DNA from 2 places in the Streptomyces sp. WAC07094 genome. Region 2 is predicted to be linked to the other one. Evidence: riboswitches for the same ligand, from Rfam matches in the RefSeq annotation. Region 2 holds a riboswitch; the other holds the start of a gene.
What was found. A riboswitch is a leader RNA that binds a small molecule or an ion and turns the genes downstream of it on or off. The one in region 2 is predicted to bind glycine.

Region 1 (9,199 bases), 4.3 Mb from region 2:
ACCTCCACCCCGCCGGCGGTGAGACCCGCGGCGAGTATCGCCGCATACCGGTGGGTGCGCCGCGCGATGGTCCGCAGGCCCTCGGGCCCGTGGTAGACGGCGTACATACCGGCCATCACGGCGAGCAGCACCTGTGCGGTGCAGATGTTGCTCGTCGCCTTCTCGCGACGGATGTGCTGCTCACGGGTCTGCAGGGCGAGGCGGTAGGCCTTGTGGCCGTCGGCGTCCACGGAGACGCCCACGAGCCGGCCGGGCAGGCTGCGGGCGAACTTCTCGCGCACCGCCATGTATCCGGCGTGCGGTCCGCCGAAGCCCATCGGCACGCCGAAGCGCTGGGTGGTGCCCACGGCGATGTCCGCGCCCAGCTCACCGGGCGAGGTGAGCAGGGTCAGCGCCAGCAGATCCGCCGCGACGGTGACGACGGCGCCCAGCTCGTGTGCCTGCTCGACGACCGGCCTGATGTCGCGCACGGCACCGGAGGCGCCCGGGTACTGGATCAGTACGCCGTTGATCTCGCGCTCCGCGATCTCGGCCGGGATGCCCTCGCCGAGGTCGGCGACGACGACCTCCACGCCGGTCGGCTCGGCACGGGTCTGGATCACTGCGATCGTCTGCGGAAGGGCGTCCGCGTCGATCAGGAAGAGGCCCTTCTTGTTCCGGCCCATGCGGCGGGACAGCGCCATCGCCTCGGCGGCGGCCGTGCCCTCGTCGAGGAGGGAGGCGCCGGAGGTCGGCAGACCGGTGAGGTCGGCCACCATGGTCTGGAAGTTCAGCAGGGCCTCGAGGCGGCCCTGGGAGATCTCCGGCTGGTAGGGCGTGTACGCGGTGTACCAGGCCGGGTTCTCCATCACGTTCCGCAGGATCACCGGCGGCGTGAAGGTCCCGTAGTAGCCGAGGCCGATCATGGAGTCGAGGATCTGGTTGCGATCGGCGAGCGAGCGCAGCTCGGCCAGCACCTCGCGCTCGGTGCGCGCACCCGGCAGGTCCAGGGCGTCCGTGTTCTTGATCACATCCGGGACCGCTGCGGACGTGAGCTCGTCGAGCGAGCCGTAGCCGACCTGCGCGAGCATCTTCGCGCGGGCCTCGAGGTCGGGACCGATGTGGCGCTGCTCGAAGGGCGTCCCTCGTTCGAGCTCGGCGAGGGGAATGCGGTGGGCGGTCATTGCGGAGGCCTCCTGGTCTGACACGACCTTCGAGGGGCACCACGGCACGGGTACCCCGACGGCCTCCCCCTCTGTCATCTCAACCTGAGAGCTTCACCGGTCCGCCCGAAGGAGCACCGGCTTTCACCGTCGGTGAGAGCGGAAGCCGTCGACACCCGCCCTGCTTTCCAGAGTGACCTCGTCCGTGCGGTACGTGTGCCTGAGAGATTCCGGGGAGGGTTTGCTCCTTCGGCGCCTCCGGTTCACTCCGGAGGACTCTCCCGCACGGGGTCAGCAGCCGCTAGCCAGACTACCAGCGGGGACAACACAGGCACCTTCGAGTGGCCGCCTTCCCCAATGTGCTCTTTCGTAGTGCTTACGGATGCGTTGCGACCTGCTGGAGGGACCGTGAAGACCGAAATCGATCCGCGGAGTCTGATCGGCCGCAAGGCGTTCGATCGCAACGGAAACAAGATCGGCACGATCGACGAGGTCTATCTCGACGACGCGACCGGAGCGCCCGAGTGGGCGGCCATACGAACGGGCCTGTTCAGCAGGGACGCCTTCGTCCCCCTGGAACCCAGCGAGCTCGTGGAGGGCGCGCTGTGGATCCCCTTCGAACGGGCCCTGATCAAGGACGCTCCCGACTTCGGCGTCGGACGCCATCTCTCCCCCGAGCAGGAACTGCAGCTCTACCACCACTACGGGCTAGACGTAACCTCTCCCCCACCGCCGGACCGCGATTTCGGGCATCTGGCGGGGTCGGACGAGACCTGAAGGCCATGCGCACCCGGCGCCCCTGACAACCGGCCCGCCCCGAATCGTGGCCGCTCCGATCGCGGTTGTGCCGGCTTCGGCCCGTCCCGTGGTCGTCAGTCCCCGGTCCTCGATGCCACCGTCCGCGGCTCCGTGGGCTCGGGTCTTCGGGGTACCAGCGGCAGCGGATCCGCCGACTCGAGACGGGGGTCGTCGGTGCGGAACGTACGCACGCGGCCCGGCTCCGACTGCGGTGTCTCGAACCGCACAGTGACCCGGCCGAGACCACTGCCCTGCACCCACCCGTGACCGTACTCGGCGTGCCGGACGTCCTGACCCGCGCGCCAGATGTGCTCCGGGACCTCAGCCGGCACCTCCTCGGCCGTCTCGGCCGCCTCCCCCTCCTCCGGGTGCTCCTCGGTGCGTACGTCCCCAGCGGCAAGGTGGGCCTGGGCGAACAGGTCCTCCTGGGTGTAGTCGGCGAGGCCGCTGACCCCGACGCCGAGCAGCCGCACCCCGCCGGTCGTGTCCACGGACTCCAGCAGCCGCCCGGCGGCCTCCCGCACCACCGCGGGATCGTCCGTGGGCCCGCGCAGGGTCTCGGACCGGGTCAGCGTCGAGAAGTCGTACCTTCGGACCTTGAGCACGATGGTGCGACCCGACAGACCGGCCTCCCGCAGCCTGCGGACGCACCGGTCCGCGAGCCGCTGCACCTCCAGCCCGACGCGCACCCGGTCGTGGATGTCCACGTCGTAGGTGTCCTCGACCGACACCGATTTGGTCTCCCGCTCGGCCACCACCGGCCGCTCGTCCTGAGCGAGAGCCATGGCGTACAGGGCGTGCCCATGGGCCTTGCCCAGCAGTCTTACGAGTTCGTCCTCGCCCGCCTCGGCGATCTCGTCGACCGTGGTGATCCCGGCGCGGCGCAGATGGTCGCCGGTGGCGGGACCGACACCCGGCAACGTACGCACCGGCATCGGGCCGAGCATCGCGCGCTCGGTACCCGGACGGATCAGCACCAGGCCGTCCGGCTTGGCCTCCTCGGAGCCGATCTTCGCGAGCATCTTGGAGGCGGCGAGCCCCACCGAGCCCGTCAGGCCCGTGCTGTCCCGGATGTCCGCGCGCAGCTTCATCCCCGTGCGGCGAGCCGACTCCTCGTCCCAGGCGGCTCCCCCGGCCTCCAGATCCACGAACGCCTCGTCCAGGCTCAACGGCTCCACCAGCGGCGACAGCGCCCTCAGCAGCGCCATCACCTGCTCGCTGATCTCCCGGTAGAAGCCGAATCGCGGCACCAGATACGCGGCGTGCGGCGCGAGGCGGCGTGCCTGGGCCATCGGCATCGCCGAGTGCACTCCGAAGACCCGCGCCTCGTACGAGGCCGTGGCCACCACTCCGCGCGGACCGAGCCCGCCCACGATCACGGCCTTGCCGCGCAGACTCGGCTTGGATGCCTGCTCCGCCGAGGCGTAGAAGGCATCCATGTCGAGATGCAGGATCGTGGGCGCGGTTCTCACATCTCCGATGCTGCCCTACGCCACTGACAATTCGCCTGGGTCCCGGCGCCCTTCAGACGGCCCGGTTGCGCCGCCGTGCCAGTTCGTCCCCGGGGTGGTGGCCGACGATGGTCTCGCCGGTGTCGATGCGCTCGCCGTGCAACTGGGAGAGCGCGCTCTCCACGTCCCGCCACACCACGCCGACGGCGATTCCGAAGATGCCCTGGCCGCCCTGGAGCAGGGCGTGGACCTCGTCCGGCGACGTGCACTCGTACACCGTCGCGCCGTCGCTCATCAGCGTCATCCGCTCGAGGTCGCGGAAGCCGCGCTCCCTGAGGTGCTGCACGGTGGTGCGGATGTTCTGCAGGGAGACCCCGGTGTCCAGAAAGCGCTTGACGATCTTCAGGACGACCACGTCCCGGAAGCTGTAGAGCCGCTGCGTCCCCGATCCGTAAGCGGGTCGCACGCTCGGTTCGACGAGCCCCGTCCTGGCCCAGTAGTCCAGTTGACGATAGGTGATGCCCGCGGCGGCGCACGCCGTCGGACCTCGATAGCCCATCTGCTGGGAAGCCGCCCCCTCGTCGCCCGGCACGGGCGTCGGCCGCTGAGGGGCGGAGCCGGTCGCGCTGCCGTGAAGCGGGTGCGGGCCACTCTCCCCCAGACTCCGTCCGGGGGCACCCCCAGCCGTACCGCCGCCGCTGATTCTCACGCCGACCTCCGTCCTTGACCTGCCTTCTCGACGGTAGGCAGTCACCAAGGGCACGTCAACGATCGCCACACTCGGCACGCCGAGTGATAATCACCCTAGGAGTGGTTTCCCGCGCCCTTCCGCGGGGAAAGGCTAGCCGAATGCTTCGGCGGCGGCCTCCGAGATGTGGCACGAGCCCCCGGCATGTGCTTCAGTGCGCGCCCACGTGCGCCTCCCGCCACACCCGTTCAACGATCTTGAGGCGACCGATCCTCGTCGGCCGTCCCGACCGGCGACTGTCCGCGGCACTCCGGCGACATGACGGCACCTGCACGGCCCCGCCGGCTCCGGGCAGCCGGTTCCCAATCAGGACTCCAGACCGAGCACGACCGTCAACGGCATATCTCCGGCACCACATGGGACGCACGAATCCCCGGAGTCACACCAGGCACTCGCATCACACGATCCCCGACCGGCACACATCCTCCGGCCCGTTTGCGAGGGGAGACCGTCACTGGCTGCTGGTGCCGAAGTCCTCGGGGGAGATCTGGTCGAGGAACTCGCGGAACTTCTCGACCTCGTCCTCCTGCTCGTCCGGGATCGCGATGCCCGCGTCGTCGAGCACTCCGTCACTGCCGTAGATCGGCGTGCCGGTGCGCAGCGCCAGCGCTATGGCGTCGGACGGGCGCGCGCTCACCTCGACACCGCTGGCGAACACCAGCTCCGCATAGAAGACGCCCTCACGCAGATCCGTGATGCGCACTTCCGTGAGCTCCTGGCCGACGGCCTCCAGCACGTCCTTGAACAGGTCGTGGGTCAGCGGCCGCGCCGGGGCCATGCCCTGCTGGGCGAAAGCGATCGCCGTCGCCTCCCCCGGGCCGATCCAGATGGGGAGGTAGCGGTCGCCTCCCACTTCGCGCAGGAGCACGATCGGCTGGTTGGAGGGCATCTCGACCCGGACACCTACGACATCGAGCTCGTTCACACAGCAACCCTAGGCCGTGCCCGGGATGTTTGGGTAGTCGGGCACAGATCGGCCCATTGATCCGCCCACGGCGAACAGCCCGGCTCAGGGCAGCCGCACACCCAGCGCGGACTGGATCAGAGCGGCGTGCAGCTTCACCGCCAGCCCGGCCAGCTCCTTGGCGCGCGCCTCGGCATGCGCCCTGGTCTGGGGGTTGCGGTGGAGTCGCAGCGGGGCCACCACCTGGTCCACGAGCCCCGCCTCACGGTCCGCCGCCGCCTTCATCACCCGCAGGTGACGGGGCTCGATCCCATGGCGGCCCAGTTCCGCCACGAGAGTGGCCACCGTGATGCTCTCCGCGTCGTACACACCTTCCGGAAGCGGTACGACCAGGCCGTACGACTCCCACTCCTCGAGTTGCTCCACGCTGATCCCGGTGGCGGTCAGCAGCTCGTCACGGGCGATCCGGGCGACCGAGGCGGAGTCGGTCTCGCCCAGAAGGTCCCCCAGCGGTTCGCCCTCGCCCGGGTCACGCGGACGGCCCAGGGACGGGAGACGGACCTCCTCGCCCCGTTCCAGGGCGTCAAGATGCTCGCGAATGACCTTGAGCGGCAGATAGTGGTCCCGTTGCATCCTCAGCACATGACCGAGCCGCTCGACGTCGCGCCTGCTGAACTTGCGGTACCCCGAAGGCGTGCGCTGCGGCTCGATGAGCCCCTCGGACTCCAGGAAGCGGATCTTGGAGATGGTGACTTCCGGGAATTCCTCGCGCAGCACGTTCAGCACGACGCCGATGCTCATCGGCCCGTTGCCCGTGGCGGCGGTGCCGTTGTCGGCACCGCCGCTCGGTGTGTGAAGCATGGACCCTTCCCTGGCGGGTCAGATGCCCCGCGGACTCGCGTAGAAGACCAGCCTGTACTTGCCGATCTGCACCTCGTCGCCGTTGGTGAGCGCGACCTGGTCGATGCGCTCACGGTTGACGTACGTACCGTTCAGGCTGCCGACGTCGGCCACCGTGAACGACCCGTCCGGGCTGCGCCGGAACTCCACGTGCCGGCGCGAGACAGTCACATCATCCAGGAAGATGTCGCTCTGGGGGTGACGCCCCGCCGTGGTCAGATCACTGTCCAGCAGGAAGCGGCTGCCCGAGTTGGGACCGCGGCGCACCACCAGCAGCGCCGAACCGGCCGGCAGCGCGTCGACGGCCGCCTGCGCCTCGGGGGACAGCGTCGGCACCGACGTCTGACCGGTGGCCTCCGCGTCGTAGGCCTCCAGACCCGAGATCGAGATCGTGGAGGTCGTCTCCGACGCACGCTCCGGGACCGCACCCGGTCGCAGCGGCGCACCGCAGTTGGAGCAGAAGCGGCTGTTGTCCGCGTTGCGGTGACCGCACCTTGTACACACGAGGGCCGACATGTCCCCGAAACCTATGGGTCCGGACGCACCGGGGTCAACAGACGCCGCGCCCTGACCTCCCGAAATGCCACCACCCGGACCAGCGACCTGGTCCCGGAACAGGGGGCGGTGCCCCTCTGCTTCTCCCGGCTGGGCACGATGGCGGGCAGTCGCGTTCTCGCCACCCTCTCGCGTGCTCTTGCCGAACAACTTCGCAAACAACTTCACGGGCGATTCCCCTTGACCGAAACAGACCCGCCCGTGGGGCAGGACGAACCCTGATTACATACACCGACCGACCCGGACATCCTCACAACGTCCGTATCCACCAGACAGTTTCCACCACGCACCCCCCATTCGGTGCGCCGACCCCCCGCAACCTCATGCCCTTGCCCGACGGCCTCCATGCACCCCCGGTTCACTGGGAGGACGATCGAGCGTAGTCAGGCTGCTCGGCCGCCCGCAAGGCATCCACGACGATCTTCGTGGAACGCTCCACGGCGACTGTGGCCTGCTCCTTCTCCAGTGTCTGCACCACGCCTCCGGGGATGTTGAGCGCGGGCTCGAGGTCCTGGGGCTTGCCGATGACTTGGAAACGATAGGGCTGGGTGATCTTGTTCCCGTCGACGCTCACACTCTTCCCGGAGTCCGAGAGGTAGGTGCTTGCGACGACCCTCACCCCGTTCACCTGGATCGCCTCCGCGCCGGCCGCGCGCAGTTCCTGGATCGCGTCGAGCAGCATGTCCGCCTGGACCGTTCCCTTCGTGTCCTGGATGGTCATCGTGATGCCGGGGCCCTGCGCCGCCACCGTGCCCGCGAGAATGCCGAGTTGTTTCTCCTTCTCGGCGGTCTGCTTGCGAGCCTCCTCGGCCCGGTCCGAGCTGTTCTCCAGCTCGGACCGCTGGTCCTCGAGTCCCTGCTTCTCGTCCTGAAGACGCTGAGTACGGTCGTCGAGTTCATCCAGGATGCGTACGAGATCCTCCTGGCGTGCGCCACGCAGCGCGCTGCCGCTGTCGCTGTTGGAGGCGACCTGGACGGCCAGACCGAAGCCCAGGCCGAACAGCAGGAGCGCGACGATGAGTTGGGCCCGCGACACGCGCGGCGGCCACAGTCCCTGGGCAAGGCGCTGACGGCCGGTGAGCGCCGCCTCGGGCTCCTCCGGCCCCGCCGGCTCCTCCACCGCCCCGGGCGCGTCGGCGTCCGCCGGCCTCTCCTGGGGCAGTTCCTTGCGCAACCGGTGCTCGGGGCCCCGCGGCGTCTCGGGAGTCTCTTCCTCGTTGTTCATCGTCCTCACGCCCGGAACACATGGCGGCGGATCGCCGCGGCGTTGGAGAAGATACGGATGCCCAGGACGACCACGACACCCGTGGACAGCTGGGCCCCTACACCCAATTTGTCGCCCAGGAACACGATCAGCGCCGCCACCACCACGTTCGACAGGAACGACACCACGAAGACCTTGTCGTCGAAGATCCCGTCGAGCATGGCCCGCAGACCACCGAACACGGCGTCGAGTGCCGCCACGACGGCGATCGGCAGGTACGGCTCGACGACCGCCGGAATCTCCGGCCGGACCAACAACCCGGCCACGACTCCGACGACGAGGCCCAGTACGGCGATCACGATGTGCCCTTCTCTGTGGTCGGCTGTGCTGTACGTACGATCACGCTCGGAGCGGCAGGCAGCCGGACGTCACCCTCGACTGAAATGCCGGTCCTGATGCCGTAGTTCTCCTGCAGCGCGTGCAGGTACAACCCGTCGGCGCTGTTCTGGAACCCGGTGCTGAGCCGGTCGCCATCCCCCACCGCGAGCACCGTGTACGGCGGCACCAGCGGCCTGTTGTCGACCAGTATCGCGTCGCCCGCGGCCCGGACCGCCGACAGCGCCGTCAGCCGCTGCCCGTTGATGGAGATCGCTTCGGCGCCCGACTCCCACAGGCCGTTGACGACCCGCTGCATGTCGCGGTCCCGGACCCGGCCGGTGTCGGAGAAGTCGGAGGTCTCCCGGGGATCGCCGTTGCCACCCGAGGTGGCCTCCTTGGCGTCGTTCACCACGAGCTTCACGCCGGGACCGTGCACGGCGACCGCGCCCGACAGGACCCCGACGAGATCGGCCGCGTCCGAACCGCCGTCCCTCTCCAGGGCGGACCTCTGCCGCGCGCTGACGTCGTCGCGCAACGTGTCCACCGTGCCCTCGAGCTTGTCTGCGGCGGCGGTCTCGCTCTGAATGCGGTCGATGAGCTCCTGGCGCTCCTTGGCGACCGTCGGGGCGGCCACCCGCGCCTGTGCGGCGCCCACGGTCACCACGAGTCCGGCGAGCACCAGACCGGCCGCGAGGCCGAGCTTGGCCCGCACCGTCCTCGGCAGGCCGCCCTCGCCCTCGGTGTGCTTCCGGGCGGCAGCCTCGGCGTATCCGATTCGTCGAGGCTGTGATCCATGACGTTGGTGAGCAACGACATGGAAGCATCCGGACGCGGGGAGCGCCCTTGTGTGCTCCGAACGGGGGGCGGCTGCGGCATGGGGCACATAGTCGCATGTCGTGAGCGCATACTCCGAATGGCCCCGCCCGCGTGCCGGACATACCCCCTCGGGGGTACATGTCCGGCACGCGGGCGTGTCGCGTGTTCCTTTATCGGCCGGCGCTGTCCACGACCGCCGCCCACTCGTCGAGCAGGGCCTGCGCGGAGGCGTCGTCGGGGCCCTCGGCCCACAGATGGGTGACGGCCTCGGCCGGGTCGGGCAGCACCAGCACCCACCGCCCG
Region 2 (9,199 bases):
GGCCTGCGGCGGAGCGATACCGACTCCGAGGAAGCTCAGCGCGGCCTCGAAGAGAATGTTCGTCGGAATGATCAGCGTCGAGTAGACGAGGATCGGTGCGACGAGGTTGGGGAGCAGCTCCCGGAACAGGATGTACGGGCCGCGGGCACCCAGGCTGTGGGCGGCCTCCACGAACTCCCGGCGCCGCAGCGTCATCGTCTGGGCGCGCACGATACGACCGATGTAGGGCCAGCTGAAGAAGCCGATCACGAAGATCAGCACGCAGATACGCAGCGACAGGCCGTTCAGGCCGAAGAAGCCGTCCTGCACCGAGGCCGAGATGGCGATGGCGAAGAGCAGCAGCGGGAACGCCAGGAAGGTGTCCATGAGCCGGCTGATGACGCTGTCGATCCAGCCGCCGTAGTAGCCGGCGACGACGCCCAGCACGGTACCGATGACCACCGAGAGGAGCGTGGCACCGCCGGCGACCAGGAGCGAGACCCAGGAACCGTCGATGATCCGGGCGAGCATGTCGCGGCCGTACTGCGGGTCCACGCCCAGCGGGTGGTCCCAACTCATGCCGCCCCAGGCGCCCTTCGGCGCCAGCAGCGCAGGGTCGATGAGGTCCTGGTGGAACTTGTCGGGGTCGAGCCCGAAGATCCACTCGATCGGCTTGGCGAGCACCGCCATCAGCACGAGCAGGATGACGACGATGCCACCTGCCACCGCCACCTTGTCCCGCTTGAACCGGGTCCAGGCGATCTGGCTGAGGGAACGCCCCTCGATCTGGCTCTTCTTGGCCCCGGAGAGCACAGATTCGGGCGGCGCTCCGGCCTCCGCGCCGGTGGTCTCGATCGGTGCGGTCACAATGACCTGACCCCTCTGGCCGGTGGTCACCGGCCTTTGTCCGCCGCTGTCGGCGGCTTGATTCGCTTACGTGCTCCGCGGCGGCCGCACGATGGTGGCGGCCCAACTGTCCAACTGATCCAGTGATTGGTTCGATCGCAGGATCGATGGCCTCGCGTCTGAGAGGCGAGTCTTCAACGCGTTCACGATCACGCGCCAGGTCTGATGGAGAAAGTATGCGTAACCGTGATGACGACTGGGGGATTCTGTTATCCGGACAACGAGGCGCGCCTACCGGACGAGGGGCCGTCGAAACCTCGTCCGCGAAACATCCGGCACTCCCGCACCGTTCGCACCTCGCGGTTGCAGCACTTGCAGGCCAGGAGGCCGCGAGCGCGCCGGCAGGGGTTTTCCCCCGTTGCGGGGCACTCCGATGCACCATGCACCGAAATTCCGGGGCCGAGTCCCTTTCCTGCCAGCGAAGCTTTGCGATCCGATGCGTGATCACCACGGGCCCTCGGACGGCGGCCGCTGCCGGGTGCCGGGCGGTCTTCACACCCCCGACGCCCAAGCCGGCGTCTCACCCGGGCCCTGCTCGACGACATGCGTCGTCCGGGCCCGCCCACGCGGGCCGCGGACGGGCTGACACCCGGTCAGTATGACGCCGTACCTGGGGAACCGACCCTGTCTGCAAGGGAGAATCCACACCGGGAACGATTCGCCTGTTGTGAGCGGGCCGCGGATCCCCTGGCACTCGGTGCCTTTACAGAGGACGGGCGGCGCAGGCGGACACCGTGCACGGTCCCGTACGGGGCCACGCGGGCGTCACCGCGTTCGGGGCCATGATCACGAGTTCGTCCGTCAGGCGCCCTTCCGCGGACCGTCGGACCCGGAGCCGCGCGAGCGGCGATGGCGAGGCGGCCCCGCAGCAGCTGCGCATCCCGGCCGGGGCAGCTGCCGCGTGAGGGCCGCTCCCCCGCAGCGGACACGTCGGCGGCAGCGGCCGGCGCGGCGAGCGCTCCGACGGGGAGGGGGGAAGGAGGTCAGTAGCCCCCGCCGACCGGCGGATAACCGTAGCCTCCGGCCGCGGGAGCCTGGACCGGGGCCGCGTGGGCCTCACGGTCGTAGAACGGACGGGCGCCGGCACGCAGCCACAGCACGACGGGGTCGTAGTCGTCGGACATCACGACGGTCGACACGGGCAGGCCGTCGGGCACGGCGACGATCGACTGCTGCATCATCGCGCGTACCGAGTCGACGGCGGGCGGCGACGTGTCGTACACATCCAGGCCGATGGCCAGGTACGGCGCGCCGAGGGCGGGCTGTACCCAGGCCCGGCGCAGCGAGCGGAGGGCGGGGGTGCGGTGCGCGTTCTGCGCGAGGAGGGCGTAGAACTGCGGGATCTCGATGGCCGGTTCGGACAGCCGCAGCGGTCCGGCGGGCTGGCGCTCGAGACCGGTGGCGATCCGCCGCAGATCCGGCCAGGGGATGCCGACGCCGCCGCCCGGTGCGTGCGGGTTGAGCCACAGCCCGTAGTGGTCCGGGTAGAGGGTGCGGGCCGCGTCGAGGCCGTCGATCACTTCGTACGAGCGGTTCCAGCCGCTGGCCGAGAGCTCCTGGGCGGAGGTGACACAGGGCGCGTAGCCGTGGCCGTCCACCTCCATGTTCCCGTACTGGGCGTCGGGGGATCCGGCCTGGCCGTGCCAGAGCAGCATCCAGACCTGGCCGGACGACGGGGTCGCGAGCGCGCGAAGAAGCGCCTCGTAGGCGTCGTAACGCCCGGGCGTCACCTGGCGCAGCATGTGCTCGACCTGCCCGGCCGCGGCCGTGCCCGACGCGCTCACCCTCTACCGCCCCTTCACCACGAACCTGACAACCCCGAAGGAGGTCTCCCGAGCGCCGGCACGAACCGAGCCGCACCGCCCCGACCGAGCCATTCTTCCTTGCCCGGGGACACCACACCCCCATGCGGACCGCCGCGGGCCGGCCCCCGGCCGGTCGCGAGCTTCCCCCGCTCCGGCCATGAAACCAGGTTAAGGCGCCATCTTGACAGCAACTTGACGAGCGCCGCCCCACATCGTCCCGGCGTCGGGCGCCGCGCTCGCCGGCGGTTCAGTAACCGTACTGGTAGAAGGGGCGCACCCGCTCGCGCATCCAGTCCCCCACCGGGTCCTGCGCCACGTCCAGGAACACCATGTTCACGGATGTCCCCACCGGCACCCTGGCGAGCGCCCGGCCGAGCGCGTCCAGCGCGGGCGTGCGGGCGTCCGGTCCCGCGGCGACGAGTTCGACGCCTATGAACATCACCGGGTCGGTGGTCTCGATGGCGGCCAGGCAGCGCCGCGCGCTCAGCACCACCCCGGTCGCGGCGAACTCGGCGGAGGCGGCGGCCAGGAAGTCGACCGGTTCCTCCTGCCAGTCCGGTTCGAAGAGACGGACCCGGCCGCCGCTCACGAGGCCGTCCAGCGCGGTCGTCCCGGCGCGGCACAGCTCGGCCACCGCGTCCGGCGGCACCGGCACACCGACGACCCCGCCCGGATTGACAGCGATCCCGACCTGCGCGGGCAGCCCGCGGGCGAACTCGACGGCGGGCGCGATCGTGTACGACATGTGGTTGCCGACGACCTGGCGGAACTGCTCCTCCGAGCTGAACACCGGGACGAACACCTGTCCCTCGATCTCCAGCGTGGGCAGGTCCAGCGGCCCGCTGTGCGGGCCGCCGTCGCCGGGCAGCGGCACCCAGAGGAAGCTGCGACCGAGTACCTCGATGATCCGGCCGCCCGCCCCGGGGACGCCGAGGGAGGCGGAGAGCACCTCCTCCAGTTCGTTGCCGGGCCATCCGCCGTGCGGATGGGGCTGTGCCTGTGGGGGGAAGTCCGCGGGAAGGTCCGCCGGAAGATCCATCTGCTTACCGCCTGCTCAGAACCACTGCTGTGGCACAAAAGGCTAGCGGGTGCGCGCGGACGGTCATTCGGCCGCGAAGTCGATCCGGCGCAGAGCGTCCGCCGCGTCCCGGTCGAGCAGCACCGCCGAGCCGCAGCCCTCGGGCAGCCGGCCCTGCTCGACCGAGCGCAGCAGCCGGCGGGTGACCCGGCGGTGCCTGAGGAACGCGTACCGCGAGACGCCGCGGCCGCGTGCCTGCTGTCCGTCCAGGGCCGTGTCCGCGGAGACGTCGAGCACGAGCAGCCGGAGCGTGCCGCCGCGGCGCCGTGCCGAACGGGCCAGCCAGCCACGCACCCAGGGCTGTGTGCCGCAGTCGTGCACGACGACTCCGGTACCGGCGCGCAGGGCACGGTGCAGACCCGCGTAGTGCGCCAGGCGGACGAGGGGGCGGTACACCGCGTAGGGAAGGAAGCGGGCCAGACGGGTGTCCCAGCGGTCCCTGGTGTCCTGGGAGTCGACCCGGACACCTGGCACGGCGCGTCGCATCAGCGTGGACTTGCCGCTGCCGGGCAGACCCGTGACGACGACGACGTCGCCCGCGGGGAAGGTGAGCCCTTGCGGGCTGCGGCCCGCGCGGTCGCGCAGATCGCGGACCACGCCCTTGCGCAGCGGTCCGCAGGCACCCCGCGCCGGGGCACCGGGCTGCCCGGACACCGCGAGGCCCGAGGTGGTGGCGTACACCGTCGTCCTGTTCACCGTCATCGCCCTCCCCATGGGTCAGGAAGTTGCCTGCCCGTCGAGTGTAAAGAGAAGGTAATGCGCCGGTCTCCCGTTTTCATGCTGGTGCCGCCACAAGCCGGTCACAGATGCCGCCCTGCCACCACGGGGCGATGCGTGCAATGATGTGCGCGCCAACTGCATACCGGCCGCTTGAATCCGCGCGGGAGAGTTCCGGTCACACGTCTGTGTGCCGGACGCCGAAGGAGCAAGTCCCTCCCTTGAATCTCTCAGGCCCCGATACCGCGCGGGCGAGGCACATCTGGAAAGCGGGCCGCTTCTGGTGGCTCCACCCAAGGTGCAAGCCCTGACGACCCGTCTCGGGAGTCATGGCGAACCTCTCAGGTTCCGATGACAGATGGGGAGGAACGACCTCGCCCTCCCCTGCGCCCGGCTCGCCCGTGCGAGGGACCCATCGCCCCGGGAGCACAACCGATGAGCAGCAACAGCCCCCTGCGCCGTACCGCGCTCGATGCCCTGCATCGTTCGCTGGGCGCGACGATGACCGACTTCGCCGGCTGGGACATGCCCCTGCGATACCGCTCCGAGCGTGACGAGCACCTGGCCGTCCGTACGAAGGCAGGTCTGTTCGACCTCTCGCACATGGGCGAGATCACGGTCACCGGGCCCCAGGCGAACCGGCTCCTCGATCACGCCCTGGTCGGCAACATCTCCTCCGTCGGTGTCGGCCGCGCCCGCTACACCATGATCTGCCAGGAGGACGGCGGCATCCTGGACGACCTGATCGTGTACCGGCTCGGTGAGCAGGAGTACATGGTCGTCGCCAACGCCTCCAACGCCCGGATCGTGCTGGACGCGCTCCAGGAGCGGGCGGCCGGATTCGAGGCCGAGGTGCGCGACGACCGGGACGCCTACGCGCTGATCGCCGTGCAGGGCCCCGAGTCCCCCGGCATCCTGAAGTCGCTGACCGACGCCGACCTCGACGGACTGAAGTACTACGCGGGGCTGCCCGGCACGGTCGCCGGCGTCCCGGCGCTCATCGCCCGCACCGGCTACACCGGGGAGGACGGCTTCGAGCTGTTCGTCGCCCCGGAGCACGCCGAGAAGCTGTGGCTGGCGCTGACGGAGGCGGGCTCGCCGGTGGGCCTCATCCCCTGCGGCCTCTCCTGCCGGGACACGTTGCGCCTCGAGGCGGGCATGCCGCTGTACGGCCACGAGCTCACCACCGCCCTGACCCCGTTCGACGCCGGACTCGGCCGGGTCGTGAAGTTCGAGAAGGAGGACGACTTCGTGGGGCGCGAGGCGCTGCTCCGGGCCGCCGGGCGCGCCGAGCAGAACCCGCCGCGCGTCCTGGTCGGCCTCGTCGCCGAGGGCCGTCGCGTCCCGCGCGCCGGTTACGCGGTCGTATCGGGCGGCGAGGTGATCGGCGAGGTCACCTCGGGTGCGCCCTCCCCCACGCTGGGCAAGCCGATCGCGATGGCGTACGTCGACGCCACGCACTCCGTGCCGGGCGCCCCCGGGGTCGGGGTGGACATCCGGGGCAGCCACGAACCGTACGAGGTCGTGGCGCTGCCGTTCTACAAGCGCCAGAAGTAGAGACTGGGCCAGGGCGGACGGCTCCGCGATCGCGTCCGTCCCTGCTCACGAGCGTCTCCACCAGTCCTCCATCACCACACTCCTCCGACCTTTCAGGAGAATTCAGGCCATGAGCAACCCCCAGCAGCTGCGTTACAGCAAGGAGCACGAGTGGCTGTCGGCCGCCGAGGACGGTGTCGCGACGGTCGGTATCACCGAGCACGCGGCCAACGCCCTCGGCGATGTCGTGTTCGTCCAGCTCCCGGAGGTCGGTGACACGGTGGCCGCGGGCGAGACCTGCGGCGAGCTGGAGTCGACCAAGTCGGTGAGCGACCTTTACTCGCCGGTCGGCGGCGAGGTCACGGCGGTCAACGAGGACGTGGTCGACGATCCGTCGCTGGTGAACTCCGCCCCCTTCGAGGGCGGCTGGCTGTTCAAGGTGCGCGTCACGGAGGAGCCCGCCGACCTGCTCACCGCCGACGAGTACGACGCTCACATCGCCGGCTGAGGAGTCACAGCACCACATGTCGCTTCTGAACACGCCCCTGCACGAGCTCGACCCGGACGTCGCCGCGGCCGTCGACGCCGAGCTGGACCGTCAGCAGTCCACCCTCGAGATGATCGCCTCGGAGAACTTCGCTCCGGTCGCGGTCATGGAGGCGCAGGGCTCTGTCCTCACCAACAAGTACGCCGAGGGCTACCCCGGCCGCCGCTACTACGGCGGCTGTGAGCACGTCGACGTGGTCGAGCAGATCGCCATCGACCGCATCAAGGAGCTCTTCGGCGCCGAGCACGCCAATGTGCAGCCGCACTCCGGCGCACAGGCGAACGCGGCCGCGATGTTCGCGCTGCTGCAGCCCGGCGACACGATCATGGGTCTCAACCTCGCGCACGGCGGGCACCTGACCCACGGAATGAAGATCAACTTCTCCGGCAAGCTCTACAACGTGGTCGCCTACCACGTCGGCGACGGCGGTGTCGTCGACATGGACGAGGTCGAGCGCCTGGCCAAGGAGAACCGGCCGAAGCTGATCGTGGCCGGCTGGTCCGCCTACCCGCGGCAGCTGGACTTCGCCGCCTTCCGCCGGATCGCGGACGAGGTCGGCGCGTACCTCATGGTCGACATGGCGCACTTCGCCGGTCTCGTCGCGGCGGGCCTGCACCCGAACCCGGTGCCGCACGCCCATGTGGTCACCACCACGACCCACAAGACGCTGGGCGGCCCTCGCGGTGGTGTGATCCTGTCCACCGCCGAGCTGGCCAAGAAGATCAACTCCGCGGTCTTCCCCGGTCAGCAGGGCGGACCGCTGGAGCACGTGATCGCCGCCAAGGCCGTCGCCTTCAAGATCGCCGGCACCGAGGAGTTCAGGGAGCGGCAGCGCCGGACCCTGGAGGGCGCGCGTATCCTCGCCGAGCGTCTGGTGAAGGACGACGTCAGGGCCGTGGGCGTGGACGTGCTGTCCGGTGGCACCGACGTGCACCTCGTCCTCGTCGACCTGCGCGACTCCGACCTCGACGGACAGCAGGCCGAGGACCGGCTGCACGAGGTCGGCATCACGGTCAACCGCAACGCGATCCCGAACGACCCGCGTCCGCCCATGGTCACCTCGGGCCTGCGCATCGGTACGCCCGCCCTGGCGACCCGCGGCTTCACGGCCGCGGACTTCGCCGAGGTCGCGGACGTCATCGCGCAGGCGCTCAAGCCGTCCTACGACGCGCAGGCGCTGAAGGCCCGGGTCACGGCCCTGGCCGACAAGCACCCGCTGTACCCGGGCCTGCGGAAGTAAGACACCTCGGGGCATCGCGCACACTGGAAGCACATGCTCGTGCGCGGTGCCCCGCCCCCTGCACCACCCCCTGTACCTGAGGAGTCACCGTGGCCATCTCGGTCTTCGACCTGTTCTCGATCGGTATCGGCCCGTCCAGCTCCCACACGGTCGGCCCCATGCGCGCTGCGCGCATGTTCGCCCTGCGACTGCGCAACGAGGGCCTGCTGGACTCGGCCGGGTCCATACGGGCGGAGCTGTACGGCTCGCTCGGCGCCACCGGCCACGGCCACGGCACGCCCAAGGCGGTGCTGCTCGGCCTGGAGGGCGACTCGCCGCGCACGGTGGATGTGGGGACCGCCGACCAGCGGGTGGAGGACATCAGGACCACCGGCCGGATCCGGCTCCTCGGCGAGCACGAGATCGCCTTCTCCTTCGACGACGACCTGGTCCTGCACCGCCGCGAGACCCTCCCCTACCACGCGAACGGCATGACGCTGTGGGCGTTCGACGCCTCGGGCGACGAGCTGCTGTCGAAGACGTACTACTCCGTGGGCGGCGGCTTCGTCGTCGACGAGGACGCGGTGGGCGCGGACCGCATCAAGCTGGACGACACGGTGCTGAAGTACCCCTTCCGCACGGGCGACGAGCTGCTGCGCCTGACGAAGGAGACGGGCCTGTCGATCTCGTCGCTGATGCTGGAGAACGAGCGCGCCTGGCGCACCGAGGAGGAGATCCACGAGGGCCTGCTGGAGATCTGGCGGGTGATGCAGGCGTGCGTGGAGCGCGGCATGTCGCGTGAGGGAATCCTGCCGGGCGGCCTCCGGGTGCGCCGGCGCGCTGCCGTCACCGCCCGCCAGCTGCGTGCCGAGGGCGACCCGCTCTCCCGCGCCATGGAGTGGATCACGCTCTACGCGATGGCGGTGAACGAGGAGAACGCGGCGGGCGGCCGCGTGGTCACGGCGCCCACGAACGGCGCCGCGGGCATCATCCCCGCCGTACTGCACTACTACATCAACTTCGTGCCGGGCGCCGACGAGGAGGGTGTCGTGCGCTTCCTGCTCGCCGCCGGCGCGATCGGCATGCTCTTCAAGGAGAACGCGTCCATCTCCGGTGCCGAGGTCGGCTGCCAGGGCGAGGTCGGCTCGGCCTGCTCGATGGCGGCGGGCGCGCTCGCGGAGGTGCTGGGCGGCACACCGGAGCAGGTCGAGAACGCGGCCGAGATCGGCATGGAGCACAACCTGGGCCTGACCTGCGACCCGGTCGGCGGTCTGGTGCAGATCCCGTGCATCGAGCGCAACGGCATGGCGGCGGTCAAGGCCGTCACGGCGGCACGCATGGCGATGCGCGGCGACGGCAGCCACAAGGTCTCCCTCGACAAGGTCATCAAGACCATGAAGGAGACCGGTGCC

Region 1: another riboswitch for glycine. It lies ahead of gcvP (aminomethyl-transferring glycine dehydrogenase); the one in region 2 lies ahead of gcvT (glycine cleavage system aminomethyltransferase GcvT).

What each region holds. Positions count from the first base shown of each region.
Region 1 is NZ_JAVMJZ010000001.1:7,006,597-7,015,795, reverse strand. Features, by position in the region: gene gcvP (aminomethyl-transferring glycine dehydrogenase) at 1-1,163, opposite strand, end outside; glycine riboswitch at 1,341-1,436, opposite strand; gene RCR19_RS31170 (PRC-barrel domain-containing protein) at 1,551-1,919, shown strand; gene RCR19_RS31165 (DNA polymerase IV) at 2,015-3,412, opposite strand; gene RCR19_RS31160 (MerR family transcriptional regulator) at 3,465-4,100, opposite strand; gene RCR19_RS31155 (bifunctional nuclease family protein) at 4,591-5,064, opposite strand; gene RCR19_RS31150 (MerR family transcriptional regulator) at 5,149-5,904, opposite strand; gene RCR19_RS31145 (FHA domain-containing protein) at 5,923-6,708, opposite strand; gene RCR19_RS31140 (DUF881 domain-containing protein) at 6,857-7,723, opposite strand; gene RCR19_RS31135 (small basic family protein) at 7,729-8,061, opposite strand; partial or broken gene RCR19_RS31130 (DUF881 domain-containing protein) at 8,058-8,896, opposite strand; gene RCR19_RS31125 (mannose-1-phosphate guanyltransferase) at 9,067-9,199, opposite strand, start outside.
Region 2 is NZ_JAVMJZ010000001.1:2,692,421-2,701,619, forward strand. Features, by position in the region: gene RCR19_RS11725 (ABC transporter permease) at 1-846, opposite strand, end outside; gene RCR19_RS11730 (enhanced serine sensitivity protein SseB C-terminal domain-containing protein) at 1,869-2,669, opposite strand; gene RCR19_RS11735 (enhanced serine sensitivity protein SseB C-terminal domain-containing protein) at 2,938-3,729, opposite strand; gene RCR19_RS11740 (AAA family ATPase) at 3,793-4,470, opposite strand; glycine riboswitch at 4,640-4,741, shown strand; gene gcvT (glycine cleavage system aminomethyltransferase GcvT) at 4,921-6,042, shown strand; gene gcvH (glycine cleavage system protein GcvH) at 6,152-6,529, shown strand; gene glyA (serine hydroxymethyltransferase) at 6,546-7,808, shown strand; gene RCR19_RS11760 (L-serine ammonia-lyase) at 7,898-9,199, shown strand, end outside.